Regions from separate parts of the Xanthobacter variabilis genome, predicted to be linked through region 1. Evidence: predicted binding sites of a transcription regulator. Region 1 holds the regulator's gene; each other region holds the start of a gene.
What was found. The regulator PhoB, encoded in region 1, activates phosphate uptake and scavenging genes when phosphate is short. The targets are predictions, from matches to a motif close to TGTCATNNANCTGTCAT.
Positions count from the first base shown of each region.

Region 2: a site for PhoB is predicted at 2,763-2,779, ahead of V5F26_RS19535 (NAD-glutamate dehydrogenase). Genes of this name have one in related genera too.
Region 3: a site for PhoB is predicted at 3,853-3,869, ahead of V5F26_RS00020 (Orn/Lys/Arg family decarboxylase). Genes of this name have one in related genera too.
Region 4: a site for PhoB is predicted at 5,470-5,486, ahead of V5F26_RS08585 (arsenate-mycothiol transferase ArsC). Genes of this name have one in related genera too.

Region 1 covers NZ_CM195533.1:497,853-505,553, reverse strand. The annotation lists gene pstS (phosphate ABC transporter substrate-binding protein PstS) at 1-637, shown strand, start outside; gene pstC (phosphate ABC transporter permease subunit PstC) at 911-1,888, shown strand; gene pstA (phosphate ABC transporter permease PstA) at 1,906-2,739, shown strand; gene pstB (phosphate ABC transporter ATP-binding protein PstB) at 2,861-3,685, shown strand; gene phoU (phosphate signaling complex protein PhoU) at 3,705-4,427, shown strand; gene phoB (phosphate regulon transcriptional regulator PhoB) at 4,522-5,223, shown strand; gene V5F26_RS02215 (GcrA family cell cycle regulator) at 5,648-6,175, opposite strand; gene V5F26_RS02210 (aspartate aminotransferase family protein) at 6,806-7,701, shown strand, end outside.
Region 2 covers NZ_CM195533.1:4,509,678-4,517,378, reverse strand. The annotation lists gene V5F26_RS19535 (NAD-glutamate dehydrogenase) at 1-2,672, opposite strand, end outside; gene V5F26_RS19530 (peroxidase-related enzyme) at 2,974-3,516, shown strand; gene V5F26_RS19525 (ABC transporter ATP-binding protein) at 3,834-4,607, shown strand; gene V5F26_RS19520 (ABC transporter ATP-binding protein) at 4,609-5,322, shown strand; gene V5F26_RS19515 (ABC transporter substrate-binding protein) at 5,399-6,610, shown strand; gene V5F26_RS19510 (branched-chain amino acid ABC transporter permease) at 6,680-7,561, shown strand; gene V5F26_RS19505 (branched-chain amino acid ABC transporter permease) at 7,572-7,701, shown strand, end outside.
Region 3 covers NZ_CM195533.1:655-7,808, forward strand. The annotation lists gene V5F26_RS00010 (LysR substrate-binding domain-containing protein) at 215-1,132, opposite strand; gene katG (catalase/peroxidase HPI) at 1,326-3,497, shown strand; gene V5F26_RS00020 (Orn/Lys/Arg family decarboxylase) at 3,912-6,269, shown strand; gene V5F26_RS00025 (GNAT family N-acetyltransferase) at 6,361-6,933, shown strand.
Region 4 covers NZ_CM195533.1:1,969,804-1,977,504, reverse strand. The annotation lists gene V5F26_RS08610 (CHAD domain-containing protein) at 67-951, opposite strand; gene V5F26_RS08605 (biotin transporter BioY) at 1,337-1,867, opposite strand; gene V5F26_RS08600 (energy-coupling factor transporter transmembrane component T family protein) at 1,880-2,509, opposite strand; gene V5F26_RS08595 (energy-coupling factor ABC transporter ATP-binding protein) at 2,506-3,276, opposite strand; gene V5F26_RS08590 (GNAT family N-acetyltransferase) at 4,152-4,898, shown strand; gene V5F26_RS08585 (arsenate-mycothiol transferase ArsC) at 4,905-5,354, opposite strand; gene V5F26_RS08580 (hypothetical protein) at 5,735-6,775, shown strand; gene V5F26_RS08575 (OmpA family protein) at 7,085-7,699, opposite strand.

The sequences.
Region 1 (7,701 bases):
CAAGGCGATCGCCGACCTCAATCCCGGCGTGAAGCTGCCCTCGCAGGCCATCGTGCCCGTGTACCGTTCGGATGCCTCCGGCACCACCGCCATTTTCACGTCCTACCTCTCGGCCGTGAGCCCGGAGTGGAAGTCCAAGGTTGGTTCCGCCACCTCCGTGCAGTGGCCGGCTGGCGCGGGCGCCAAGGGCAATGAGGGCGTGACCGGCAACGTGAAGAACACCAAGGGTGGCGTCGGCTACGTGGAGTTCATCTACGCCGCCGCCAACAACCTGGTGGTGACCCAGCTGCAGAACAAGGCCGGCAAGTTCGTCGTGCCCGAGACCAAGGCTTTCGAGGCGGCCGCTGCCGCCGCCGACTGGGACAATGCCAAGGACTTCGCCGCGTCCATGATCGACGCTCCGGCCGAGACCGCCTGGCCCATCGTCAGCCCCACCTATGTGCTGCTGCCGAAGGACCCCAAGAACGTCGAGACCTCTCGCGTGACCATGCAGTTCTTCTCCTGGGCCTACGGCAAGGAAGGCCGTGAGATGGCGGAGAAGCTCCACTATATCCCGCTGCCGGAAGCGGTGGTGAAGCGGGTCGAGGAAGCCTTCAAGAAGGAAATCCTCACCCCCGAAGGCAAGCCGGTCCTCTGATCCGGCTTTGAGCAAAACGCCTTGCTCGCGCTTCGGCGCGGGCAAGGTTTCGGGTGAGCGGGCGGCCCGTGCGGGAGCTGCCCTTCGCCAGATGACGGACGCTGCCAGGTAATGGGCGCTCGTCCGTTGGTTGAGTCCGAGGTGCGCGGCGGCTGTCCGTCGGGGTGCCCGGTGCCAGTCATGTCCCCACGCAAGGTCCGCGGCCCGGTTCGATCGGGCGCGTGCGAGGTCGCAACTCAAGGTCGCCCAAGGCGGCGCAGGGATGGGCATCAGATGGAAGCGACGATGGACGGTTTGGGGTCGGCTCCGGTCGAACCCATCAGCAAGGCCAAGGGAACCGGCAGGATCGCCGATCCCATCTTCGTGGCCCTGCTCTGGGGCAGCGGCATTTTCGTCCTGATCCTGCTTGGCCTCATCATTGCCGAGCTGTTTCAGGGTGGCCTTCCCGCGCTGCAGCACTTCGGCCTCGAATTCATCTGGACCGCCAGCTGGAATCCGGTGACCGAGAATTACGGCGCCCTGGTGATGATCTATGGCACGCTGTTCAGCGCCGTCATCGCCGTGGTGGTCGCGCTGCCGCTGTCGTTCGGCATTGCCTTCTTCCTCACCGAGATCGCGCCCCAGAGGCTCAAGCAGCCCATCGGCGTGGCTGTGCAGCTGCTCGCCGCGGTGCCCTCGATCATCTACGGCATGTGGGGCTTCTTCGTCATCGTCCCGCTCATGGCCGCCTATGTGCAGCCGCCGCTCATCGACACGCTCGGCCAGCTGCCGCTCCTCGGCCTGCTGTTCCAGGGTCCGCCCCTCGGCTCGGGCATGCTCACGGCTGGGCTGATCCTGGCGGTGATGATCCTGCCCTTCATCACGGCCATGTTCGTCGAGACGCTGGAATCGGTTCCGCCCATGCTGAAGGAATCCGCCTACGGCGTCGGCGCGACGACCTATGAGGTCTACAAGAACGTGTCGGTGCCCTACGGCCGCACGGCCATGGTGGGCGCGATCATGCTCGGCCTCGGCCGCGCCTTGGGCGAGACCATGGCGGTGACCTTCGTCATCGGCAATGCCACGCGACTGTCGGCCTCCCTGTTTGCGCCGGGCGCGACCATTGCGTCCGCCATCGCCAACGAGTTTCCGGAAGCCCAGCTCGGCTCGCTGAAGCTGACCTCGCTGCTGCAGCTCGGCTTCATCCTGTTCGTCATCTCCTTCATCGTGCTGGCACTGTCCCGGGCGCTCGTGCGCTCCCGGATGGATTGATCCGGGAGTCGTCACCCATGGCATCGCTCGCCGCTCGCCGCTCCAAGGACGCCGTCGTGAAGGCGCTCTCGACCGGCTTCGCGTTTCTCGCGCTGTTCCTGCTCGGCTGGATTCTCTGGACGCTGCTCGCCCGCGGTCTGCCGGCGCTCAGCTTCTCGGTGTTCACCAATGTCACCGCCCCGCCCGGGCAGAATGGCGGCCTCGCCAATGCCATCGTCGGGTCGCTGATCCAGGTGGGCATCGCCATGCTGATCGGCGCGCCCATCGGCATCTTTGCCGGTACCTTCCTCGCCGAGAACGGCAAGGGCACGAAGATCGCCGCGGCCGCCCGGTTCGTGAACGACATCCTGCTGTCGGCGCCGTCCATCCTAGTCGGCCTGTTCATCTACACCCTGCTGGTGGTGCCGTTGGGTGGCTTCTCCGGCTGGGCCGGCTCGCTTGCCCTCGCCATCCTGGTGATCCCGGTGGTGGTGCGCACGACCGAGGACATGCTGAACCTGGTCCCCGTTGGCCTGCGCGAGGCGGCATTCGCCCTCGGTGCCCCGCAGTGGAAGGTGGTGATGTTCATCACCTGGCGCGCGGCGCGCGCCGGCATCGTCACCGGCCTGCTGCTCGCCATCGCCCGCGCGGCCGGCGAGACGGCGCCGCTGCTGTTCACCTCGCTCGGCAACAATGCCTGGTCGCTGGACCTCAACAGCCCCATGGCGAGCCTGCCGGTCGCGATCTATCAATATGCCGGCAGCCCCTTCGATGATTGGGTGGCTCTCGCCTGGGCGGGTGCGCTCATCATCACCGTGGGCGTGCTGGTGCTGAACGTCGTCTCGCGCCTCGTGCTGTCGCGCGGCCATTGAACGAACACGGGCGCGTCACCTGCGCGATGCGCCCCGCTCTTCCGCCCGGCGCCCTTGGTGCCGGGCCGCACAGGACCCAAGCCCGGCTGCCCCCGGGCGACCCAAATCTAGTGAGGCTCAGATGACGTCTGCGGTCGATCCGTCCATCAGCATCGCCACCTCGGTCGCGGCCCGGCCCGATGCGCCGCCCGCGCCGGTGAAATTGAAGGTGGAAGGTCTTCAGTTCTACTATGGCCAGAGCCATGCGCTGAAGAACATCAACTTCGAAATTCCCGAAAAGCGCGTCACCGCCATGATCGGGCCTTCCGGTTGCGGCAAGTCCACGCTGCTGCGCGTGTTCAACCGGATGTATGACCTTTATCCGGGCCAGCGCGCGGAAGGCCAGGTGCTGTTCGACGGCGTGAACATCGTCGGCAAGGAGCTGGATTCCACGGTGGTGCGCAGCCGCATCGGCATGGTGTTCCAGAAGCCCACGCCCTTCCCCATGTCCATCTATGACAACATCGCCTTCGGCGTGCGCCTGCATGAGAGGCTGAACAAGTCGCAGATGGACGAGCGTGTGGAATGGTGCCTGCGTAAGGCGGCCATCTGGGACGAGACGAAGGATCGCCTCAACACCTCCGCGCTCGGCATGTCCGGCGGCCAGCAGCAGCGCCTGTGCATCGCCCGCACCATCGCGGTGCGGCCCGAGGTGATCCTGCTGGACGAGCCCACCTCGGCGCTGGACCCCATTTCCACCTCGAAGATCGAGGACCTCATCGACGAGCTGAAGCGCGACTTCACCATCGTCATCGTGACCCACAACATGCAGCAGGCCGCGCGCTGCGCCGACATCACCGCCTTCTTCTATCTGGGCGAGCTGATCGAGGTGGCGCCTTCGGACGTGATCTTCACGAACCCGAAGGAAATCAAGACGCGTGACTACATCACCGGCCGCTTCGGCTGAGGCCAGGGGAATGGTACAGATGCCCGATCATACCGTCACCTCGTTCGACGTCGAACTCAAGGACATCGGCCGCAAGGTCGTGGAGATGGGAGGCCAGGCGGAGCGCCTGGTCGCCGACGCCGTCACCGCCCTCATCAAGCGCGACATCAGCGTCGCCCAGAAGGTGGTCTCCCTCGACGCCGGCATCGACCAGGTGCAGCGCGACATCGAGGACAAGGCGGTGCTCGTCATCGCCAAGCGCCAGCCGGTGGCCAGCGACCTGCGCGAGATCGTCGCCGCAATCCGCATCGCCAACGACCTGGAGCGCATCGGCGACCTGGCCAAGAACGTGGGCAAGCGCGTCATCGCCATCGAGGGGGAATATCACCCCCAGAAGCTGGTGCGTGGCGTGGAGCACATGTCTGACCTGGTGCTGGAGCAGCTCAAGGAGGTGCTGGACGCCTATGCGGGCCGCAACGAGAGCAAGGCGCTCGACGTGTGGGGCCGCGACGACGCCATCGACACCATGTACACGTCGCTGTTCCGCGAGCTTCTGACGTACATGATGGAAGATCCGCGCAACATCTCCGTGTGCACGCATCTCCTGTTCTGCGCGAAGAATATCGAGCGCATGGGTGACCATGCGACCAATATCGCCGAGGTCGTCTACTACATGGTGACCGGTCAGGTGTTGCCGGAGAGCCGCCCGAAGGCGGACGCCTCCAGCGACACCACCGTGGCCTTTCCTGGCCGCACGGCGTGAGTTTGAGCTCGGCGGCGGGGCCCTGGCTCCGCCGTCGGTCCGGTGTCGCGGGAATGGCGCCCGGCGACCGAATGTTCGACATGGGTGAGAGACTGTGCCGGCGCGTATTCTGATCGTCGAGGATGAGGAGCCGCTCACCCTTCTGCTCCGGTATAATCTGGAGTCGGAGGGCTATGCGGTCGAAAATGTCGGCCGCGGCGATGATGCCGAAACGCGGCTGCGCGAAAGCGTGCCCGATCTCGTCATCCTGGATTGGATGCTGCCGGGCCTGTCTGGCATCGAGCTCTGCCGCCGGCTGCGGACCCGGCCGGAGACGGAGCGTCTGCCGGTCATCATGCTCACCGCCCGTGGCGAGGAAACCGAGCGCGTGCGTGGCCTCGCCACCGGCGCGGACGATTATGTGGTGAAGCCCTTCTCCGTTCCGGAGCTGCTGGCCCGGGTGCGCGCGCTGCTGCGGCGGGCGAAGCCGGAACATGTGGCGACGCTGCTGCGTGCCGGCGACATCGAGCTCGATCGGGAAACCCATCGTGTCCACCGCGCCGGGCGGGAAGTGCATCTGGGCCCCACCGAGTTCCGGCTGCTGGAATTTCTCATGCAGAGCCCCGGCCGGGTGTTCTCGCGTGAGCAGCTTCTGGACGGCGTGTGGGGACAGGATGTCTATATCGACGAGCGGACCGTCGATGTGCATGTGGGGCGGCTGCGCAAGGCGATCAATCGCGGGCGCCAATCCGACCCCATCCGAACCGTGCGCGGAGCTGGCTACTCGTTCAACGAGATGTTTGCCCGCGCCCACTGAGCGCTGCGACACGTCTTCCCTGCTTTGGCAGGGGACGGCGTCAGAGGTGTTTCGCGCGACGAAACGTGCGCGCCGCGCGAGGGTGCGCTTTAAATCATTGATTTAGAGCTGTGTCGCAAGTCCGAGAAACGCTCGGGAGTGTATTCCGCCCGCGAGACTGTATCCGGCGCGTCGAAAGACCAAAATGCGCAAAAGTCCGGAGATGTTGCCGGCTGCGCTGGCGCTTTGATGTGAATGCCGGCGCCTCATGCGGCAACAAACACTGCGCTTTTCACTGGCCGTCAAAAGTGGTGCTGGTGGCCGGCCGCCTCGGCAGGCGCCGCGCTTTGCTGGATTTAGGCCCGGCGAAGTCCGGACGCAGCCAAGCCTTCAAGATCCCGAAACCAGCGGCGCCCGCCCGAAGGGCAGGCGCCGTATGGGAGGCTCACAGATAGGCAAGCCGGCGATCGCGCCGACGATCCTGCACCGGCTGGTAGGCGATGCGGGCGTGATGGGTGCAATAGGGCATGCCCGGATTGCTCTTGGCACCGCAGAAATAGAAGCTGTCGGTGCCTGGCTCTCCCACCGGCCAGCGGCAGGTGCTCTCGGTCAGGTTCATGATGGTGCAGCGCTGGCCCATGGGGACGACGTTGCTGTTGGTTTCAGGCGCCGGCGCGGGGGCGGGTGCCTCCTCCGGCATGTCGTCGATATCTGCCGCAAGGGCCGTGTTGCCCTGGGTGATCGGGCGCTGGGGCCGGGGCTGCTCGCGCTGGCCCTCGGGCCGCGCCGCCGGGCGCTGCGGGCGCACCGCCGGCGTCGCCGTCTTGGCGCGGCCGGACAGGCCGAGGCGATGCACCTTGCCGATCACGGCATTGCGCGTGATGTCACCCAGCTCATTGGCAATCTGGCTCGCGGAGAGGCCTTCGCTCCAGAGCTTCTTCAAGAGTTCGACGCGCTCGTCATTCCAGCTCATCGCTCTTCTCCATCTGCCGCATCTTCTCGGCGCCGGATATGCGGCACCGTATTTCCGCCGTGGCGGCAGCACCGCCATGCTGCCAGAGACGACTCGGACTCCCTCCTCGGCCCCACATGCGCTCCGCATGCAGAAGGTTAACAACCTATGGGTCCCAGGAAGCTCAGTCGCACGAGATCTCGTAGGCGACGGTCAGCACGCTACAATATGCCCTGCGCGAGCGACAGAGTCGGTTAACGTTCTGACGCCGTTTTCCCCAGTTCCTTGGCGTCCGCCCGCCGCTGCGCGCCGTGAGCGCCTGCCCGGCGGAAGATGCGTGGAGAAATGTTGACCTCGCGCGCGCGATCATTAGTATTCACGGGTGTCGGGCCGCTCCCCCGCTGGGGCGGCCCTTTTTAATTCTCGCTTGTCCGGGGCCTGCGCCGCGAAGGCGATGGCGGTTCTTCTGGTCCGTCATTGCGGCGCTTCCACGGCTCAAGCGCGCGTTCGCTCCATCTTCCGGAGCATTCACCGGCTGATCTCCCGCGCGAAAAGTGCATTCGCGTTGGATTTTGGCTCACAACCAGCAACGGAGACGTCGTCTTTGGCCGGTAATGTTGCCGGATCAAGGCTCGTTCTCAGGAGGATCACGTGATCACCGCCGTTCTGCCGACCTATGCGCGCATCGACCTCGATTTCGAACGGGGAGAGGGCTGCTGGCTCGTCACGACGGACGGGCGACGTTTTCTCGATTTTACCGCCGGCATCGCGGTGAACGTGCTGGGCCACGCCCATCCCTATCTGGTCGAGGCATTGGCCGGGCAGGCGAAGAAGCTCTGGCACACCTCGAACCTGTTCCGCATTCCCGGCGGCGAGAAGCTGGCTTCGCGCCTTTCCGCCGCGACCTTCGCGGACACCATGTTCTTCACCAATTCGGGTGCGGAAGCGCTGGAGTGCGCCATTAAGATGGCGCGCAAATACCAGTTCGCGAACGGCGATCCGGAGAAGAACCGGATCATCACCTTCCAGGGCGCGTTCCATGGCCGCACCCTGGCGACCATCGCCGCGGGCGGCAACGCCAAGTATCTGGAAGGTTTCGAGCCGGCTCTGCCGGGCTTCGATCAGGTGCCGTTCGGGGACCTCGATGCCGTGCGCGCGGCCGTGACCCCCTATACCGGTGCCGTGCTGCTGGAACCGGTGCAGGGCGAGGGCGGCGTGCGCGTTCCGCCCGAAGGCTTCCTGAAGGGCCTGCGCGCCTTGTGCGATGAAAAGGGCCTGCTGCTGGTCCTCGATGAGGTGCAGTGCGGCGTGGGCCGCACCGGCAAGCTCTTCGCCCATGAGTGGGAAGGCATCACGCCGGACATCATGGCGGTGGCGAAGGGCATCGGCGGCGGCTTCCCCATGGGTGCGTGCCTGGCCACCGAGGCGGCCGCCAAGGGCATGACGCTGGGCACCCACGGGTCCACCTATGGCGGCAACCCGCTCGCCATGGCGGTGGGCAATGCGGTGCTCGATCTTGTTCTGGCCGAAGGGTTCTTCGACCATGT
Region 2 (7,701 bases), 560 kb from region 1:
TAGGCGGCGGTGCCTTCCGCGAAAATGGCCTCGCGGCTGCCGCCGGCGGGCAGGCGCCGGGGCACGAAGCCGCCTTTCGCCCCCACTGGCACGATCACCGCATTCTTCACCTGCTGCGCCTTCACCAGGCCGAGGATCTCGGTGCGGAAGTCCTGCGGCCGGTCGGACCAGCGCAGGCCGCCGCGCGCCACCTTGCCGAAGCGCAGATGCACGCCCTCCACGCGCGGCGCGCAGACGAAGACCTCGTAGAGCGGCCGGGGCAGGGGAAGCCCCTCCACCTTCGCGCTCTCCAGTTTGAGGGCGATCGCCTCGCGCGGGCGGCCCTCCTCGTCGGCCTGGTAATAGGTCGTGCGCACGGTCGCATCGACCAGATTGATGATGCGCCGGATGATGCGATCCTCGTCCAGGCTCGATACCTGGGTCAGCGCGCCGGCCAGCGCCTCGCGCAGGGAGCCCTCGCGGCCGGCGCGGGCCTCGGGCGTCAGCGCCGGGGCGGGATCGAAGCGGGTGCGGAACAGGGCCACGATGTCACGGGCGATGGCCTCATGCTTGGCCAGCGTGCGCCACAGATAATCAAGGCTGAAGGGAAGGCCGGCCTGGCGCAGGTAGCGTGCCAGCGTGCGCACCAAAGCGGCCTCGCGCCAGGAGAGACCGGCATCGAGCACCAAGGCGTTGAAGCCGTCATTCTCGGCGGCTCCGCGCAGCACCGCGTTGAGGCAGTCCTCGAGGCGTTCGTCCGCCCCGGTGATGGAGATGGCGCCGCCATCGGCCCGCTCCAGCGACATGTCGTGGAGCCAGCAGCGTTCCATGCTGGGCGTGCCCTCGGCTTCCTCCTCGCTGGCGATGCTGTCGCCGTCCTGGGGCTCGATGCGGTAGGTGCGCTCGTTGATGGCCTTGAGGCCCATGTTTTCCAGCATGGGCACGCGCAGCGACAGCGGCAGCGGCGCCCCGTATGAGAGCAGGCGCAGGGAGATGCGCGTGGCCGCATCATTGGGGCGCCGGTAGAAGTCGATGGCGACCGGGCGCTCCGGCGACAGGCGCTCGACGCGCTCGATGTCGGCGAGGGCGGTGGTCACGTCATAGGCGGCCTGGTAGCCGGCATCGAAGGCCGGGCCGTAGCGGTGTCGCAGCAGGGCGCCATTGGTGCCAGCCAGGACGGGGTCAGCCGTAATGGCGGCGCACAGGCGATCGGCCCAGGACTGGGTGGCGGCCGAAACGGCGCGCTCCAGCGCCGGCAGCTCCAGCTGTGGCGTCGGGCCGCCCGAGCGGTCCACCGTGTAATGCACGCGGGTGAGCGGCACGGCGGCCAGGAAGCTTTCGGTGAAAGCGGAGATGGCGCCGCCGAAGGCGCCTTCCAGGATCGTGCCCACCTGCTCGCGCACCTCCGCATCGAAGCGCTCGCGCGGCACGTAGACCAGCACCGAGGCGAAGCGGCCGAAGCGATCCAGGCGCGGCAGCACCCGCACGCGCGGCCGGTCATAAAGGGAGAGGATCTCGCGGGCGTGGGTGGCGAGGGTGGCGATCTCGATCTGGAAGAAGTCGTCGCGCGGGTAGGTCTCGAGCACCGTTTCCAGCGCACGGGCGGAGTGGCTCTCCGGCTCCAGGCCGGAGCCGCGCACGACCGCATCGGCCTTCAGCCGCAGATAGGGGATTTCCCGTACCGAATGGGTGTAGGCGGCCGAGGTCAAGAGCCCCACGAGATGGACGACGCCGGTGAGCCGGCCTTTCTCGTCGTGGGTCTTGATGCCCACATAGTCCATGACATTGCGCCGGTGCACGCGCGAGCGCAGGCTGGCCTTGGAGAAGACCAGAGGCAGCGGCCCTTCCAGGAAGGAGCGGATCTCCGGCGAGGTCACCACCGGCGTGTCGCCCAGGCGCAGCGCGCGCACCGTGGGGTCGCGCAGCACGCCGAGGCCGGAGCCAGGGTCCATCTCCAGTCCGCCTTTGCCATCCAGCGTGTAGGTGCGCACCCCGAGGAAGGTGAAATTGTCCTCGGTGAGCCAGGAGATGACGTCGGCGGCCTCCAGCCTGTCCTTTTCGGAATACGGCGTCTTGTCCTTGCGCAGGCTCTTGGCCAGGCTTTTCGCCTGCCTGCGCATGGCCTGGAAATCGGCATTGATGGCGTGGACATCGCCCAGCGTCGCCTCGATGCCGGCCTTGAGGCGCGCCTGTTCGGCGGCGTCGATGGTGGCCACGTGCAGGTGGATGAGGCTTTCGCGATTGTCCTCCGCCTCCCGGTCCGAATGCTCGGCGAGGCCCGAGGCCTTGCCGTCGCGGTCGCGCACCACATGGAAGATCGGGTGGGCTGCAAGCTTCAGTTGAAGCTTCCGATCAGCGAGCTCGCCGGCGACGGAATCGAACAGGAAGGCCATGTCGTCATTGATGGCCTCGATCACGGTCACGGCCGCGGCGCCCGTGCCGGCATCGAACACGCGCACGTCGGCAACGCCGCGCGGGCGGGTGATGAGGTGGGTCCAGGCGTCGCGGATCAGCCCGGCGGCCAGGGCCGGATCGAGGGGCGCGAGGTCTTCCGGCGCGATGGCGCCGAGGAAGGTGCGGGCGAACAACTCCGGCACCTCGGGCGCGGTTGCCGAGAGGATGGCGCGGATCGCGTCGATGCGTCCTTGCACGTCATGATCGGTTTCGGCAGTCTGAACGCCTTGAACAGTCATGGCCACTCCCCCGAATGGACGCCCTCGCCCGCACCGGCCCGGTTCCGCCTGGAACCGTCGGTTCCCGGTAGGGAACGTTCGGCCCGAGCCACGACGCCAAGATGACGAGGAAACGCCAATGCCCCCCACAGTGAAGACCGCGGCCGCCCGTTCAAGAGCGAAAAGCGCCGCCGCCGAAAAAACCAGCACGCCTGCGAAGCGGGCGCCCGCCACGCCGAACGCGGCTTCCGCCCCGGCCAAGGCTGCCGCGGTGGTGACGCGCAAGCGGGACGACACGCCCGCCATCGCGCTCGACCTGCCCATGGCGGAGCTGGACGCGGCGAATGAGGCGTATTTCGAGAAGTGCCGGACCAAGATCGGCTTCGTGCCCAATGTCTTGCAGGCCTATGCCTTCGACCTGGCGAAGCTTTCCGCTTTTTCCGCCATGTACAACGATCTGATGCTGGCTCCCTCCGGTCTGTCCAAGCTGGAGCGGGAGATGATCGCCGTTGCCGTTTCCAGCGTGAATCGCTGCTATTACTGCCTCACCGCCCACGGCGCAGCGGTGCGCCAGCTGTCGGGCGATCCGGTGCTGGGCGAGCAATTGGTGATGAACTATCGCGCCGCCCGGCTCGATCCGCGCCAGCGCGCCATGCTCGATTTCGCCGTGAAGCTCACCGAGCGGCCCCATGAGGTGGAAGAGGCTGATCGTGCCACTCTGCGGAACATCGGTTTCACGGAGCGGGACATCTGGGATATCGGCGCCGTCACCGGTTTCTTCAACATGACGAATCGCCTGGCCTCCGCCACCGACATGAGGCCGAACGAATCCTATCACGGGGACGCGCGCGCCCTGGCGCAATAACGGCTCGCACGCCGGTGCAACGGGCCCGCCAGGGCATCGGTGCACGGCGTGGATGCCCTCAACCATGTGGGCATCACAAAAATTTTTCCGAGCGTACGCTCGTTCTATTCCGCATTGTGGTATGAAGGACTTGGCCTCTCGGCGGACGAATGTTCGCTGGGAGGACCGGTTGACGCATCCGGCGCATCGCGTGCTAGGGTGCGCCGCACGATAAAGCGCACCGCTCAAGGTGCCGATCCGGAGGAAACCGCCAGAAGGGTGCGCACAGCGTGCGCGCATGCGCCCCCATGGCCTCAACACGAGGGCGCCCACCGATCATGGACACCGTCGCAGACGTGCCCTACATCGTTGAAGCATCAGGTCTCACGAAGGAGTTCAAGGGGTTCGCGGCCGTCAAGAACGTGAACCTCAAGATCCGCCGCCACACCATTCACGCCCTCATCGGGCCGAATGGAGCGGGCAAGACCACCTGCTTCAATCTCATCACCAAGTTTCTGGAGCCGACCCGCGGAACCATCCGCCTCAACGGCCGCGATATCACGCGTACGCCGCCGGCCGACGTGGCGCGGCAGGGCATGGTGCGTTCGTTCCAGATCTCAGCCACTTTCCCGCATCTCACGGTGTTGGAGAATGTGCGCATCGCGCTGCAGCGGCCCTTGGGCAATTCGTTCCGCTTCTGGCAGTCCGACGCGACGCTCAACGAGTTGAACGATCGTGCGCTGGAGCTGCTGGAGGACGTGGACCTGACCTCCTATCGCGACCATCTCGCGGTGGAGCTGCCCTATGGCCGCAAGCGCGCCCTGGAAATCGCCACCACGCTCGCGCTGGACCCTGAGATGCTGCTGCTGGACGAGCCCACTTCCGGCATGGGCCGGGAGGATATCGCCCGCACGGCCGAGCTCATCAAGCGGGTCTCGGCCAACCGCACCATCCTCATGGTGGAGCACAATCTCTCGGTGGTGGCGGACCTCTCGGACATGATCACCGTGCTGGCGCGCGGCGAGATCCTCACCGAGGGGCCCTATGCCGAGGTTTCCAAGAACCCGCAGGTCGTCGAGGCCTATATGGGCACCGGGCATGGAGCGCACTGACATGGCCGAGACCAACGCGCCCCTGCTTCAGGTGAAGGACCTGCACGGCCATTATGGCGAGAGCCATGTGCTGCACGGCATGACCTTCGACGTGCATCCCGGCGAGGTGGTGACCCTGCTCGGCCGCAATGGCGCCGGCAAGACCACCACCATGCGGGCCATCATGGGCCTCTTGCGCAAGCGTGCCGGCTCCATCCGCTATGAAGGCACGGAGACGGTGGGCCTCGCGCCCAACAAGATCGCCCGCCTCGGCATTGCCATCTGCCCGGAGGAGCGCGGCATCTTCGCGTCCCTCTCGGTGCGCGAGAACCTCCTGCTGCCGCCGGTGGTGCTGCCGGGCGGGCTCACAGTGGACGAGATCCACGAACTGTTCCCGCGCCTCGAGGAGCGCCGCAACAGCCAGGGCACCAAGCTTTCCGGCGGCGAGCAGCAGATGCTGGCCATCGCCCGCATCCTGCGCACGGGCGCCAAGCTGCTGCTGCTGGATGAGCCGAGCGAGGGCCTGGCCCCCGTCATCGTGCAGCATATCGGCCAGATCATCCGCGACCTGAAGAAAAAGGGCTTCACGGTGCTGCTGGTGGAGCAGAACTTCCACTTCGCCTCCACCGTCGCCGACCGCCACTATGTGGTCGAGCATGGTCGCGTGGTGGACATGGTGGAGAATGACAAGATCGCGGAAAACGCGGCGCGTCTCGAAGCATTCCTGGGCGTGTGATTCGATCACTGCGCCCGGTGCACTTGTGTTCCTGACAAATATAAAGCCGGCGAAAGTCCGGCACGGAGGAGACATCATGCGATTTGCTGCCATTCTGCTGGCGGCCACGAGCCTCGTCGGCATCGGCGTGGCCCAGGCTGCAGACCCCGTTCCCGTGAAGATCGGCGTGCTCAACGATCAGTCCGGCCTTTATGCCGATCTCGGCGGGCCCGGCTCGGTTTGGGCCGCCAAGAAGGCGGTGGAAGACTTCGGTGCCGCCGCCAAGGGCCTGAAGGTGGAGGTGATCGCCGCCGACCACCAGAACAAGGCCGACGTGGGCACCTCCATCGCCCGCAAGTGGTACGATACGGAAGGCGTGGACGTGATCCTCGACACGCCCAATTCCGGCGTGGCCCTCGCGGCTTCCGGCGTGACGCAGGAGAAGAACAAGGTCTTCATCAATTCCGGCGCCGCCACCTCCGACCTCACCGGCAAGGCCTGCACGCCCAATACCGTGCATTGGACCTATGACACCTGGGCGCTCGCGAACGGCACCGGCAAGGCGATCGTGAAGACCGGTGGCGACACCTGGTTCTTCCTCACCGCCGATTATGCCTTTGGCCACGCGCTGGAGCGCGACACCTCCAAGGTGGTGGTGGACAATGGCGGCAAGGTGGTGGGTTCCGTGAAGGTGCCGCTCAACAATGCGGACTTCTCCTCCTTCCTGCTGCAGGCGCAAAGCTCCAAGGCCAAGATCATCGGCCTGGCCAATGCCGGTGGTGACACCATCAATTCCATCAAGCAGGCGTCGGAATACGGCATCGTCGAGGGTGGGCAGAAGCTTGCCGGCCTGCTGATCTTCCTCACCGACGTGCATTCGCTGGGCCTGAAGACCGCGCAGGGGCTGAACCTCACCTCCGCCTGGTACTGGGACCAGACCGACGCCAACCGCAAGTTCGCAGACGAATTCGCCAAGGCCAATGGCGGCCGGCGCCCCACCATGGTGCAGGCCGGCGTGTATTCGGGCGTGCTGCACTATCTGAAGGCGGTCGAGGCCCTGAAGTCCGCCAAGGATGGCGCGGCCGTGGTGGCCGAGATGAAGAAGATCCCCACCGACGACCCGCTGTTCGGCAAGGGCGAGGTGCGCGCGGACGGGCGCCACATCCACCCCATGTACCTCTATGAGGTGAAGAAGCCGTCCGAATCCAAGGGGCCGTGGGATTATTACATCCTGAAGGCGACCATTCCCGCCAATGAAGCGTTCCGCCCGCTGAGCGAGAGCGACTGCCCCCTGGTGAAGAAGGGCTGAGGCCAACTCGAGACGGGCCGACCTTCCCCCGCGGGCCGGCCCGCTTTCTCCTGACGAGACGGATGTCCCATGTTCGAGCTTCTCGGCATTCCTCCCCAGGCGCTGTTTGGCCAGCTGCTGCTGGGCCTTATCAACGGCGCGTTCTACGCCATGCTGAGCCTCGGGCTCGCGGTGATCTTCGGCCTGTTGAACGTCATCAACTTCACCCACGGCGCGCAATACATGATGGGCGCGTTCGCGGCGTGGATGCTGCTCAACTATCTGGGCGTGCCGTTCTGGGGCGCGCTCATCATCGCGCCGGTGATCGTTGCCATCATCGGCATGGTGATCGAGCGTACGCTCCTGCGGCGCCTCTATAATCTCGATCATCTCTACGGCCTGCTGCTCACCTTCGGCCTCGCGCTCATCTTCGAGGGGCTGTTCCGGCGGCAATACGGGTCGTCGGGCCTGCCCTACAACAATCCGCTGCCGGGCGGCACCAATCTGGGCTTCATGTTCCTGCCCAATTACCGCGCCTTCGTGGTGGTGGCCTCGCTGGTGGTGTGCTTCGCCACCTGGTTCGTCATTGAGCGCACGAAGCTCGGCTCCTACCTGCGCGCGGCCACCGAGCGGCCGGACCTGGTGCAGGCCTTTGGCATCGACGTGCCGCGCATGATCACGCTCACCTACGGCTTCGGCGTGGGCCTGGCGGCGCTCGCCGGCGTGCTCGCGGCGCCCGCCTACCAAGTGAGCCCTACCATGGGCTCAAACCTCATCATCGTGGTGTTCGCGGTAGTGGTGATCGGCGGCATGGGCTCCATCATGGGCGCCATCCTCACCGGCTTCGGCCTGGGCGTGGTGGAGGGTCTCACAAAGGTGTTCTACCCGGAGGCCTCGTCCACCGTGATTTTCGTCATCATGGCCATCGTGCTCATGGTGAAGCCCGCCGGCCTGTTCGGCACGGCGAAGTGAGGCGGCTGCCATGAGCGCATCGACCAGTTCTTCTTCCCGCGCCCCGGCCGGCACCGCCTCCGGCGGCTCGTCCGTGCTCACCGTGATGGGCCTTGCAGCCATCGCGGTGCTGCTGGTGGCGCCGTTCGGCGTCTATCCCG
Region 3 (7,154 bases), 500 kb from region 1:
AGTTCGGCCCGCTCGCACCAGAGGCTCCGGGGGGGGAAACAGGTTCGCGCACCCCGGCTCCAGGCGCCGGAAAAAAAATGAACGCTGGAGGTAATTTGCTTTGAGACGCCACGTTCGGCGACTTGCGCTCGCGGCTGGAGAACTGGCCAGCCCCTGAAAGCCCGCGCTCAAGATCTACCGCGCGGGGGATAGTCGACAAACCCCGAAAGGCCATTTACGCACCGTCCAGGCCGGCGGTGACGGCGGCAAGGCCGGCCTCGCGCACCAATTGCGCCACCTGGTCCAACTGCGCCGATAGCGGGCTGGTGCGGCGCCAGATCATCCCGATGGTTCGCGAGGGCCGCGGCTCCGGCAGGCGGGCGACGCACACCGTGGCGCAGCGTGTCTCCAGAGGCACCGCCATTTGCGGGATCAGGGTGACGCCCAGGCCGGCCCCCACCATCTGCACCAAAGTCGTCAGCGAGCTGCCCTCGATGAGATCGCGCGGGGGGTGCGACGGCATCTGGCAAAAGGAGAGCGCCTGTTCGCGAAAGCAGTGCCCCTCCTCCAGCAGAAGCAGGCGCATCTCGCGCAGGGCCTGCAGGGTCGGCAGCGCCTTGGCCCGGTCCCGCGCCGGGCGCACCAGCACGAACTCCTCATCGAACAGCGCCCGCTCCTCCAAGGCAGGTTCGGAGACCGGCAGGGCCACGATCGCGGTGTCGAGCCGCCCTTCCACAAGGTCTGCCACCAGCTTCTGCGTCATCGTCTCGCGCGGCAGCAGCTCCAGCTCCGCGAAGCGTTCGGCCGCGCGCGTGATCACCGCCGGCAGCAGATAGGGCGCGACCGTGGGTATGACGCCCATGCGCAGGCGGCCGGAAAGCAGGTTCTGCGATGAGCGCGCCAGCTCATCCAGCTCGTCCACCGCCTGGAGAATGTCCCGCGCCCGCCGCGCCAGCTCCTCTCCGAGGGGGGTAAGGCGGATCTGCCGCGCGCCGCGCTCCACCAGCGGCGCGCGCAGGCTCTCCTCCAGCTCCTTCACCTGCATGGACAAAGCCGGCTGCGACACCGCGCACGCCTCCGCCGCGCGACCGAAATGGCCATGGCGGGCCAGGGCCTCGAAATAGCGAAGCTGCTTCATGGAGATTTCAGTCATAAGATTATCATATCGCATTCATTAGAAAATACAAATTTTGTTTATGAAATAGGGCGGTTATTCGTTATGGAAAGACGGAAGCCGCGCGGTGATGGAACCGTTTTGCCGCGGCGGACCTGTTCCCCGTGGAGATGCGATCACCGGCGCGTGCGTCGGTCGTCGAGAACCAGGAAGCACTTCGGAGGTAATGGGCATGAACGAGATGAAGCCGACCGGCAAATGCCCCGTGATGCATGGCGCCATCACGGAAGTGGGCGAATCCAACATGGACTGGTGGCCCAAGGCGCTGAACCTGGACATCCTCTCCCAGCATGACACCAAGACCGACCCCATGGGGAAGGCCTTCGACTATCGCGAAGCCGTCAAGACCCTCGACTTCGCGGCGCTGAAGGCCGATATGCGCGCGCTGATGACCGACAGCCAGACCTGGTGGCCGGCGGACTGGGGCCATTATGGTGGCCTCATGATCCGCATGTCGTGGCACGCGGCCGGCTCCTATCGCGTGGCGGACGGGCGCGGCGGCGCCGGCACCGGCAACCAGCGCTTCGCCCCCCTGAACTCCTGGCCGGACAATGTGAGCCTCGACAAGGCCCGCCGCCTGCTGTGGCCCATCAAGAAGAAGTACGGCAACAAGGTGAGCTGGGCCGATCTGATCGCGCTGGCCGGCACCATCGCCTATGAGACCATGGGCCTGAAGACGTTCGGCTTCGGCTTCGGCCGCGCGGACATCTGGGGTCCGGAGAAGGACACCTATTGGGGCGCGGAGAAGGAATGGCTCGCCCCCAGCGAGAACCGCTATGGCAATGTGGATGATCCCGCCACCATGGAGAATCCGCTGGCGGCCGTGCAGATGGGCCTCATCTATGTGAACCCGGAGGGCGTGAACGGCCACCCGGACCCGCTGAAGACCGCCGCCCAGGTGCGCGAGACCTTCGCCCGCATGGCCATGAATGACGAGGAAACCGCCGCCCTCACCGCCGGCGGCCACACCGTGGGCAAGACCCACGGCAATGGCGATGCGCAGAAGCTCGGCGCCGCACCTGAAGCCGCCGACGTGGACATGCAGGGCCTCGGCTGGGCCAATCCCGACCAGCAGGGCCTCGCCAGCCGCGCAGTGACCTCGGGCCTGGAAGGGGCGTGGACCACGCACCCGACCACGTTCGACATGGGCTTCTTCGAGATGCTGTTCAACCATGAATGGGAGGTGCGCAAGAGCCCGGCCGGCGCTTCCCAGTGGGAGCCCATCGACATCAAGGAGGAGGACAAGCCCCTTGATGCCAGCGACCCTACCAAGCGTCACAACCCCATGATGACCGACGCCGACATGGCCATGAAGATGGACCCCATCTACAACGCCATCTGCCGGAAATTCATGGCGGACCCCGAATATTTCAAGGACACCTTCGCCCGCGCCTGGTTCAAGCTGACCCATCGCGACATGGGCCCCAAGGCCCGCTATATCGGCCCGGACGTGCCGAAGGAGGACCTGATCTGGCAGGATCCGGTGCCCGCCGGCCGCACCGACTACGACCTCGGCGCGGTAAAGGCGGCCATCGCGGCGAGCGGCCTTTCGGGCGCCGAGATGATCGCCACCGCCTGGGACAGCGCCCGCACCTTCCGCGGCTCGGACATGCGGGGCGGCGCCAATGGCGCGCGTCTGCGCCTCGCCCCGCAGAAGGACTGGGAGGGCAACGAGCCCGAGCGCCTCGCCCGAGTGCTGGCAGTGCTGGAGCCCATCGCGGCCAAGAGCGGGGCAAGCATCGCCGACGTGATCGTGCTGGCCGGCAATGTCGGCGTGGAGCAGGCGGCCAAGGCGGCGGGCTTCGACGTCGCGGTGCCCTTCACCCCCGGCCGGGGTGATGCCACCGACGCCATGACCGACGCGGACTCTTTCGGCGTGCTGGAGCCCATCCATGACGGCTTCCGCAACTGGCTGAAGAAGGACTACATCGTCAGCCCCGAGGAGCTGATGCTGGACCGCACCCAGCTCATGGGCCTCACCGCCGTGGAAATGACGGTTCTGGTGGGCGGCCTGCGTGTGCTGGGCGCCAATTACGGCGGCAGCAAGCACGGCGTGTTCACCGACCGCGAGGGCGCCCTGACGACGGACTTCTTCGTGAACCTCACGGACATGGGCAACACCTGGAAGTCCACCGGCAACGGCCTCTACGAGATCCGCGATCGCAAGAGCGACGCGGTGAAGTGGACCGCCAGCCGTATCGACCTCGTCTTCGGCTCCAACGCCATCCTGCGCGCTTATGCCGAGGTCTATGCCCAGGACGACAACAAGGAGAAGTTCGTGACCGACTTCATCGCCGCCTGGACCAAGGTGATGAACGCCGATCGCTACGACCTCCTGGCGTGACCGGCGCCCTGCCCCGCCCTCTTGCTCCCTCTCCCGCTTGCTGGGGAGGGTTGGGGAGGGGGCAGAAACGTGGGAGGAAGAACCACGGCAACGGAAAAGGGCACCCCATCGGGTGCCCTTTTTGCCCTTTCAGATCCCACCTTTCGGCATGATCCAGCCGGCGCAGGCCCCTCCCTCACCCTCCCCCGCACGCGGGAGAGGGAATGCGTCATCGGCGCGGCGGGCGCTGGAAAGGGCCCGCCGCGCATTCTGCGTACGGCAGCCACCCGGCCATAAGCCGCCCCTGCGTCACCCGCCCCCGCCTTTCGCCCGCCCCAAAGATGCCCCTAGCATCGCGCGCCGGATTACCGGCTGCTGTCGTGGTCCTGTCATCGAAGACAAGGACATCTGCGGCCGGATCAGCGCGGGTGCCCCATGGATTATTTCAGACGCTTCACGTTCCTGTTCGCCACCCCTGCCTTCGATGCGGAGGACCTGGAGGGCGCCCGCTATAATCAGATCGTCGCGGAGATCGAGCGCTCCGGCTTCGAGGTGGTGCGCGCGCGCAATCTGGAAGACGCCGAGATCGCCGTGCAGACCGACGCCGCCATTGGCTGCATGATGGTGGACTGGGGCAAGAAGGGCCTTGAGGGCAAGACCGCCGCCCTCATCAACCTGATGCGCCGGCGCGGCCTCGATTTCCCCATCCTCCTGCTCATCCGGCGCAAGCGGCTGGAAGATGTTCCCGTCGAGGTTCTGGATTTCATCGACGGCTATGTCTTCCTCTCGGAAGAAACCCCCGCCTTCATCGCCAAGAACCTCATCAGCCGGCTGAAAAAATACGCCGAGACGCTGAAGACGCCGTTCTTTGGCGCCCTGGTGGACTATGCCCAGGAAGGCAACCAATTGTGGACCTGCCCCGGGCACAATGGCGGCGTCTTCTATTCCCGCAGCCCCATCGGCCGGGTGTTCATGGAGCATCTGGGCGAAGCGGTGTTCCGCGACGATCTCGACAATTCCGTGCTCGACCTCGGCGACCTGCTCACCCATGAGGGGCCGGCCTTGGCGGCGCAGAAGGAAGCGGCCAAGATCTTCGGCGCGGAGAAGACCTATTTCGTGTTGAACGGCACCTCCACCTCCAACAAGGTGGCCCTTTCCGCCCTCGTCACCGATGGCGACCTCGTCTTGTTCGACCGCAACAATCACAAGGCCGCCCACCACGGCGCGCTGATGATCTCGGGTGGCATCCCGGTCTATCTGCCGACCCGCCGCAACGCTCACGGCCTCATCGGCCCCATCGACTTCTCGGCCCTCGACGAAGAGGCGCTGCGCGAGCGCATCCGCACCCATCCTCTGGTGAAGGACCCGGAAGCGTGGAAGAAGCCGCGCCCGTTCCGCGTGGCGGTGGTGGAGCAGTGCACCTATGACGGCACCATCCACAATGCCGAGATGATCCTGAAGAAGATCGGCCATTTGTGCGATTACATCATGTTCGACGAGGCCTGGGCCGGCTTCATGAAGTTCCACCCGCTCTATGCGGGGCGCTTCGCCATGGGGCTGAAGGATCTGGGGCCCGACAGCCCCGGCATCATCGCCACCCAGTCCACCCACAAGCAGCTCGCGAGCTTCTCCCAGGCCTCGCAGATCCACATGAAGGACCGGCACATTACCGGCCAGAAGCGGCGGGTGGAGCACCGGCGCTTCAATGAAAGCTTCATGCAGCACGCTTCCACCTCGCCCTTCTACCCCCTGTTCGCCTCCCTGGACGTGGGCGCGCAGATGATGAAGGGCCGCTCGGGCGAAGTCTTGTGGGACGACACCATTCGCCTGGGCATCGAGTTGCGCAAGAAGATCCGCGCGGTGAAGCGCGAGTTCGAGGAGAAGGAGCAGCGCCGCGAGCGCCATTGGTTCTTCGAGCCGTTCGTGCCCGACCGGGTTCAGATCCCCGATGCCGCGCGCCCCGGTGGCGTGCATGAGGTGCCGTGGGAGAGCGTCTCCACCGACCTGCTGGCCACCGACCCGTCCTTCTGGGAACTGAAGCCGGGCGCCTCCTGGCACGGCTTTCCGGACCTGGAGCCGGGATTTGCCATCACCGATCCCAACAAGCTGACCCTGCTCACCCCCGGCTTCGACCCCGCCACCGGCGGCTATACGGAGCAGGGCATTCCCGCTCCGGTGGTCGCGCAATATCTGCGCGAGAACCGCATCGTGGCGGAGAAGAACGACCTCAATTCGCTGCTGTTCCTGCTCACGCCCGGCGTGGAGGCCTCCAAGGCCGGCACGCTCATCTCGGGGCTTGTCGCGTTCAAGAAGCTGTATGACGACAACGCGCCGCTGGAAGAGGCGATCCCGGAATTCTTCCGCCGCCGCGCCACCCGCTATGCCGGCGTGCGGCTGAAGGATCTGTGCACCCAGATGCACCGCTTCTTCCGCGAGGCCAATGTGAGCGCGCTCCAGGCCATGCAGTTCCGGGCCGAGCACCTGCCGGAAATCGCCATGTCGCCCCACGATGCCGCCCGCTGCCTGGTGCGCAATGATGTGGACTATCTGCCCATCGGCGACATTTTCGGCCGCGTGGCCACCACGCCGTTCGTGGTCTATCCGCCGGGCATCGCCACCATCGTGCCCGGCGAGAGGCTGACGGAGCGGGCCAAGCCCATGATCGACTATCTCAAGATGTTCGAAGCCTGCTTCAACACCTTCCCCGGCTTCGAGGTGGAGATCCAGGGGGTCTATCGCGAGACCGACGCCGCCGGCCGCGTCACCCTCCACACCTATGTGGTGGCGCAATAGCGCTCGCGAGGACGCAGGGTAGCAAGGAAACCACGCATCGGCCGCAGATCGTGGCCGATGATGTCAGGGAAGACAGCCTCAAGGTTTGGTCATGGAGCAGGACAATTTGAAGACGGGCGCCATCGTCATCCGTCCCTCGCAGGACGGCGACATTGATGCCATGCTGGCCATCTACCGCCGCCACATCCGCCGGGGCGTGGAAGAAGGCGTGGCCGACGATGGCGCGCCGGAGCCGGACGATCTGCGCGAGCGCCGCAAGAACTTCAAGAACCGCCGCCTGCCCCACCTCGTCGCCACCATGGACGGGCAGGTGCTGGGCTATGCCTATGTGGTGCCGTTCCGCAAGCGGCCCGCATATCGCTACACGGTGAAGCACTCCATCTACATCCACCACGAGCATGTGGGCCAGGGGGTCGGCGGGCGGCTCATCGGCGCGCTGATCGATGCCTGCGCGGCGGCCGGCTTCCGGCAGATGATCGGCTATATCGACGCCGACAATGCCGCCTCCCTCGCCTTGCATGAGCGGGTGGGCTTCGCCCGCGTGGGCCACCTGCCGGCCGTGGCCTATCGCTACGGCCGCTGGGCCGACAGCGTGATGGTGCAGCGCTCGCTCGGCCCCGGCGCCACCACGCCGCCGCCGCCCCTGCCCCTCTCCACCCGCTGACGTCAGCGCTTCACGAGCCGGACTGCGGGGCCTTTGGCGAGGCCCGCGCGGCGCCTGAACCCATGCGCCTCGCACAGGTCAAAGACCGGCACCGATTGTGTGAGAGGCGCGGGACCGCGTCCGCCCGGCCCCTGGTCGATCAAGGAAGCGACACACGCCCCTGCCGGGCCCCGGCATCGGCGGGAGCGTAGCGCGGGGACGTCCGCGCGCCCCCGCGTGCG
Region 4 (7,701 bases), 1.5 Mb from region 1:
CATGATTGTGTGTCACCATGTGGCCGCGCGCGCGCCGCCGCAAGGGTATGTGAACGCCGCGCGTCATCACGCCGCCGCCGGGGGCACGAGCCGGCGGCGCCATTTGCGCGCGAAATGGCGGGAGGGTTCGCGGAACAACGCGCCGTGCAGGCGTACCGCGTGCCGCTTCAAGCGCTTCTGCAGTCGCGACATGGCGAGGCTCAGCCGCTGCGTCGCCCCTTCCCCCAGCTGGCCGGAAGCCTGGTGGAGCATGGCCCTCAGGATCTCGATGTCGTGATGGGCGCCCAGCACATCGCGCAGCCGCTGCGCCCTGCCGGCCCGGGTCGCGCCCTGGCCGCCGAAGGAGGCGGCCGCGAACCCCATCTGATAGCGGTGGGCCACCACCCTCTTGCGGGTCTCGTGCATGGCCAAGGCGTTGCCGAACCGCCCACGCCGGGCGCCGCGATAGCCGCGACGCAGCCCCGCCACCAGATCCGCCGCCGCCGCATCGGCCTCCAGCCCTCCCGCAAGGCGGGCGCGGGCATCGACGAGAAAGGTGCTCAGGCTCGCGCGCAGGGGCGCAATGGCGGTCTCCGCCGTCGCATCGAAACCGATGACGGCGCGCGCCTCCTTCAGGTCGCAGGCAAGAACCAGCCCGGCCTTGTCCAGCAGGTCGAGCGCCTCCTGGGCGGTGGCGTGGTCGCGGGCCTGGGCGAATCCGCGCGCCACCTCGGCCGCGTGGCGGCGCGCCTCCCGCGCGCCATCGGTGGCCAGAAGGCGCAGCAGCGCGCGATATTCCTTCAGCCCCTTGCGCACGTCATGAACCATCTCCACCGGGTCCGTCTCCGCCCCCGCCTGCCCGATCTTGTCGATCATGGCGTGCAGCGCGCGGGCCAGAGGCACCGGGGCGGCCGCCATGCTGTCCCCGTCGGGGGCGAAAACGGGAGGGGGAGCGTCGAGAGTCTGCGTCATCTGGCTCGATCCAGGTGGCCCCGGAAATCTCCGAGCAGGAACACTCCGAGCACGGGATCCGCGGGAAGGTCACATGGCGAATCGGCCACAGCGCGGCGAGCGCGGGATTGCCGATCCACCGCGAAGGCTACTCCCATCCCCCCGCGGGCGCGACTCGCCGGCTCGCGGCGGCACCGGAACGACGCGCCCGGGCGCGATGGGAACCGTGAGACGGGACGCCTCCTGCCCGTATCGCGGTGCCGTCGATTGCATACACCGCCCCCATGGCGGGGCGGTGACGCCGCTTCAGGACCTTGCCCGTGTCACGGCCCCAGCAAGGGCCCGAGGGGCTGATCTAACGCTGCGTCTTCTCGCGGGCCAGTGTCCAGGCGACCCCGAAAACACCCTAGCGGGACCCGGCCCGCCATCGCGCCATCACGGTGGAGGCGAGCACGGCGGCAGCGATCGATTTCAACACATCCCCGGGCAGGAACACCGCCGTGCCGAGGGCAGCCCGCTCCAGGCCGATGCCAGCCACCAGGGCCAGCGCCGGAATTCCGCACAGATAGACCACCAGAACGCCGCCCACGAACGCGGCAACCAGTGCCGAGAGAAAGGCCGAAAACCGCAGGCGTTCCGCCAAAAGGCCGGTGACATAGGCGCCCGGCACGAAGCCCAGGAAGAACCCCACGGTAGGCCCCGCCAGCACGCCGAGACCGCCGCGCCCACCGGTGAGCAGGGGCGCCCCCAGCAGAACCACCAGCACGAAAAGGGCGCTCGCCGCCGCCCCGCCGCGCGCGCCCAGCATCAGGCCCGCCAGCATCACGGCCAGGTTCTGCGTGCTGATCGGCACTCCGGGCAGGACCGGAAGAAAGATGGGCGGCACCAGCCCGAGCGCGCCGATGAGCGCAGCCATGAGCGCCGTGCGAACCAACATCCGTGTGTCCACTCACCCTCTCCCCTCACCGGCCGGCGGCGTCTGGTCGGCCGCGAAGCCACGCGCCTCCAGCGCTTCGGCCACCTGATCCGCGTTTTTCAGCACGCCCGCGAAGAAGGCCCCCACCAGGGCCAGGCCCGGCCGCCGGCCGCTGCGGGCACGCCAGGCCTCGGCGCGGCCATGCCAGCCCGCCACCAGCACCGGAACGAAGCGCAGCACCAGCGCCACCGCCAGCGACAGCCGCCGGGCGTCCAGGCCCAGCCGCTCGAACGGGCGCAGCACCACCATCAGCGCGTCCATCATGTCCTGAAGGCGGGTGGAGAGGGTGACGAGATCCGCCAGCAGCACCATCAGCAGGATGCGCAGGATGCTGGCCGCCGCCACCTCGAACGAGGCCGCCCAGAGCTGCAGCGCGCCGATCATCAGCAGCACCGGCAGCAGCGGGCGCCACTGGAAGAGCCGCGCCACGCCCGGCCGCCCGAAGCTGGCATAAACGATCACCACCACCGCCAGGGCCAGCACCAGCACGAACGGGTCGCCCACCGGCACCAGCAGCACCGAGAGCGCCGCAAGGCCGATCAGCTTCCCCCCCGCCGGCAGGCGATGCAAAAGGCTGTGGCCGGCGAGATAGCCGCCGATCATGCGACACCCCCGGCCGGGTGGCCGCGTCCGCGGGCACGGGCGTGGGCATGGGCCTCGTAAAGGGCGATCACCTCGCCCGGGTCGCCATCGGCCGCCACCTCGCCGGCGTGCAGCCACAGCACCCGGTCGAAGCCGGCGAACAGGCTGAAATCATGGCTCGCCATGATCACCTGCTGGTTGAGGCCGGCGATGCGCTCGGACAAAGCCAGGCGGGTCGGCAGGTCGAGCGCGGAAAAGGGCTCGTCGAGCAACAGCACGCGCGGCCCCGCCGCCAGCGCGGAGAGAATGCACACCAGCTGCTTCTGGCCCTCGGAAAGCTCGTCCACCGCCCGGTCGCCCCAGCCGGCGCAGCCATGTTCGGCCAGCAGCCGCTCGGCGATGGCCTCGGCGCCCGCCTTCGAGGCCCCCTGCTCCAGCGGGCCGAAGGCGATCTCCTCCCGCACCGTGGGGAAGATGATCTGATGATCGACGTTCTGGAACACGAAGCCCACATGGGCGGGCAGCCGCCGGCGATGGCGCCGCGTCTCCAGCCCCGCCACCTCCACGGTGCCGGCATCGGGCAGCATGAGCCCGTTCAGCAGCCGCAGCAGGGTGCTCTTGCCCGAGCCATTGTCGCCGATGAGGCCGATACGCCGCTCCATCAGCGAGAGCGTGAGGCCGGAGAACACCACCCGGGTGCCGCGCGTCACCTCCACCCCATGCAGGCGCGCGCCCCCTTCGGAGGCGGCGGACGGAACGGGACGACGGGCGGAGAAAGGAAACGGCATGGGGCACCTGCGCTTCCCCTCGATATACCGAACTCGACCATGCGCAAACCCCGCTTGGCTCTCACGCGCGGCCTTGAGGCCGGCCGCACCGGTGACGCGGAACGCTGGCGGGCGACGGGGCCGCACGCCCGGCGGGGCGAACGACCTGCGGAGGGGCCAGACCACCTGCGGCGTGTGAAGGCGAGCAGCGCTTGCTGGCCAAATGTCAGGCAAACGGTCAGCCCAAAAATCAGCGCAAGTGTCCGCCCAGTGGCCGGGGCAACTGCCAGCGCAAGCCTCGCCCCAGGATCCATCGCATTCCGGAAACAGACGTTGGCCAGAGGCGCGCGCCCGCCCACCCTGTTGCGGCTGACGGAGAGGATCGGAGCGCCTCGCGGGCGCCAAGGATTGGCGTCCAAGGCATAATGGCGTGCTGTCCGTGGCGTTGCCCTTTGCGGGGCGGCCCGGCCGACATCCCCAACGCTCTGCCCCTCCCCCGCGAGCGGCAGAGGGAGCCCCAAGGTGAGGAATATCAAGGGCGGAAGCCTCAAGGGATGCGCTGAAGGTTGGCTGATCCCAACTCGCGCCTCGCGCGGGGCCCGACGTGGCACCCAGGCCTGTCACCCGAAGTGTCGGCGCAGGCCCCACCCCAAATCGCGCGCCAAGTCCCGCGCCAAGTCCCGCGCCACGCCGCGCCCCAAATGTCGCGTCGGGTCTCGCGCCAGGTGACACGCCCCCGTGCCACGGCGTATCTGAAAGGTCAGCGCGCGGGGGCCTCGTCCGAAGCCGGGCCCATTGTTCCATCGTGGCGAGGGCCACCCGCCCCTATCCAGCCCTCGCGCGGCTCCCATGGGGCTGCCGGCGGCATGGTCCGCTTATCCGAAGGTGAGCCCAGCGTGAACACCCCGAGCCCCGACAACGAGACCGCCCCGGCGCCCGAAGCCGGCATTGTCCTTGGCGCGCCGGTGGAAGGCCCGCCGGCCCGCCCGCCCGTGCCGGTGACCCTGGAGGGGCGCTTCGTGCGTATCGTTCCGTTCGACGTGGCGCGCCATGGGCCGGATCTCTTCGCCCTCTCCCACGGCGCGCAGAAAGAGTCGCTCTGGGCCTATATGAGCGCCGGCCCGTTCGCCGACCTCTACGCCTTCACCCTTCACTATGCGGAGGCCGCCACCAAGGCCGATCCCCTGTTGCTCGCCATCGAGGAGACCGGGAGCGGCCGGGCCGTGGGCCATGCCTGCTACATGCGGGTGGAGCCGAAGCACCGGGTGGTGGAGGTGGGCAACATCCTGTTCACGCCCGCCCTGCAACGCCGCCCGGGCGGCACCGAGGCGATGTACCTGATGGCGCGCCACGCCTTCGAAACCCTGGGTTTCCGCCGCTATGAGTGGAAGTGCAACGCGCTCAACGCCGGCTCGCGGCGGGCGGCCGAGCGGCTGGGCTTTTCCTTCGAAGGCGTGTTCCGTCAGCACATGATCATCAAGGGGCGCAACCGGGATACCGCCTGGTTCGCGCTGCTGGATGGGGAATGGCCGCGCGCGAAGGCCGCATTCGAGGCCTGGCTCGACCCCGCCAATCACGATGCCGACGGCCGGCAGCGCCGCACCCTCGCCGAGCTCCGCGCCACTCTGGTGGAGAGGAGCTGAGCCGCGTCAGGCCGCGGCGGGGGCGAAATCCTGCTCCACCAGCGCGGTGATGGCGGCCCTCAGCTCCGGCAGCAGCCGGCGATATCCGCGCGCCCGCTCCTTGAGATCCGGCACGCGGGTGATGTCCTCGAACCCCCATCCGCGCAGGCGCAGCAGGTGCATCCAAGGCAGGCGGCGGGCGGCGCGATGGGCGTCCTCCACCAGCGCTACGGCCAAATCCACCCGCGGCGCGCCCGAAAGAGCGAACAGCTCCGCCGGCTTGGCGGACAGGCCATCAGTGGCGATGCCCTCCCGTTCCAGGCATTCGAGCGCAACCGGATCCACCGGGCCGGCCATGGCGGTCGCCGCGCTGAAGGCCCGCACCCGCGCATAAAGGTGCATCGTCAGCGCCTCTGCCATGAGGCTGAGGCCGGCATTGTCCCGGCACACGAAGAGGATGGACGGACGCGTGATCATGAGGCCCACTCCTGTCACGGGGTCGCCCCGCACCTGCCCCCGTATTTGCCGCCACACTTTCCGCCCCACTTGCTCCGGCGGCGATTCGGCTCGGGCGGGAAACTAGGCGCGTCCCTCGACGCGGACATGACAACGGCCGTCCCCTGGCCATCAGCGCGAAGAGATTTTTGCTGCCGCGAGCCCCTGGCGTTCACAGCCAAAGTCTTGATCGGCAAAAACTATCCGAAGAATTCGAAGAACAGTACGTCGCCCCGCGAGCGCCGCGGATTTCACATTGATCTTGCGTTAACCATTCGGAAGTTGTTCCACGAGATCAATGGGATGCTGGCGGACACCCTGATTCGCGAACTCTTCGCCGGCTGCCAGATGTGGAGGCGACAATGGCGAAGACAGAAGTCACCAGCGCCGCGGTGAGCAAGATCGCCGCAAAGGCGCTCAAGGATCCCGGCAGCATTACTCACGACGAGATCAAGAAATTGGCTGCGTCCTGCCTGACCCAGGCCGCCGATAAGCCGAAGGCCGAGCCCAAGACGGTACCCACGGCGGTACCCACGGCGGCAGCCAAGGCCCCCGCCACCAAGGCGGCGAAGCCGTCCACGGTGAAGGCCACCGCAGCGAAGGCGCCCGCCCCCAAGGCCGCCGCCCCCGCCAAGGCCGAAGCCGCCAAGACTGCCGTAGCTGTTTCTGCCGCGCCTGCTGCTGCTGAGCCCGCTCCCGCCAAAACCGCGCCCGCTAAAGCCGCCCCTGCCAAGCCGGCTGCGGTAAAGCCGGCCGCGAAGCCGGTGGCCAAGGCCGCGACCAAGGTCAGCAAGACCAGCGCGGCGGCCAAGCCGGCCGACGTTTCGCCCTCCGAGAGCGCATCCAGCACCGCGAAGCCGGCACCCAAGGCCGCGAAAGCCACCGCGACCAAAGCTACCGTCACCAAGGCCACTGCAGGCAAGCCGGCCGCGAAGGCGACCTCGGCGAAGGCGGCGGAACCCAAGACCCCCGCGGAACCCGCCCCCGCAATGCCCGCCGTGGCGGCCCCTGCGGAGAAGGTGCCTGCGGAGAAGGCATCCACCGCGAAGAAGCCAGCCCCCAAAACCGCCGCGACCAAGAGCGCCGCCACAAAAAGCGCGGCCACCAAGTCGGCAGGTCCCAAGACCGCCGCGGCGCCGAAGCCCGCCACTGGGAAGACCGCGCCCGCGAAGACGACGCCCGCCAACCCTGCGGTCGCCAAGCCTGCGGTCACAAAGCCTGCGGTCGCAAAGCCTGCGGTGACCGAGACGGTGGCCGCTAAGCCCACCACTGAGAAGGCGGCCGCCGCGAAGACTGTGACCGCGAAGACTGTGGCCGCGAAGCCCGCGGCCGCTGCGAAAAGCCCCAAGGCCCCGGCTAAACCGGCCTCCAAGCCGGCGGCGAAGGCCCCCAAGAAAAACTGACAAGAAAAACTGACACGTAAAGCCGAGTTCAGGGAACTGGGCATTCGACATTCCGTTTCGGGCGCGAACTGAGGTCGGCAGCGCGAAAGCGGGGGCCGAAAGGTATCGGCGGTCGCGCATCCGGGGGGTGTGCGTCCCCGGCATGGCCGACGGAAGCCCCTTCCGTTGGCATCCGCAACCGGATGGCTCGCGCGGCGGGGGCAGGTCCTGCACCCGCCGGCGCGCATTTGCCGCCGCGACAACTTCGACCCGCGGAACTTCGATCATGAAGGCTCCGGCCGGAGCATGGACACCGGCCGGAAGATGTCGTCACTGTTGCGGCAGCGGACCGGCGCGACCGATATTGAAGATCTGCACCCGGCGGTTGATGGCGGCATCGGGATGCTTGGCATCCTGCAGCGCCTCCTCACCGAGCCCCACGGCCTGAATGCGGCGCGGATCCACACGGAAGGTGGTGGTGAGCGCCTGGGCGATGGCGTCCGCCCGCTCCTGGCTCAGCTTCATATTGTATTCGCGGGTGCCGGTGGCATCCGTATTGCCGACCACCAGGAACTTGTAGCCGAGCAGCACGGGGTTGTGCATCGCGTCCGCGATGGAGCCGAGGGTCTGGTAGGACGACGGCTTCACCATCGCCGAGTTCAGATCGAACTCGATCTCCACATTGATCTGGGCCAGCTTGTCGAGCTGCAGCGCCAGCGGCGGGCGGCTCTCGGGCGGGCCCTGATACTGCATGTGGGCCTTGGCGAGATCGCGCAGCGCTTCCACCGACACGCCGGGCACGTCATCCACCGAGGCGGTGAGGCCCTGAACGATCTCGGAATTGGGGGTGAAGGCCTGGGCCGCGGCCGGCGCGCTGGCGCCGAGGGCGAACACCGCCCCGGCGCACAGGGCGCTGAGCGCGAGGGTGATACGCGAGGCGATCATGG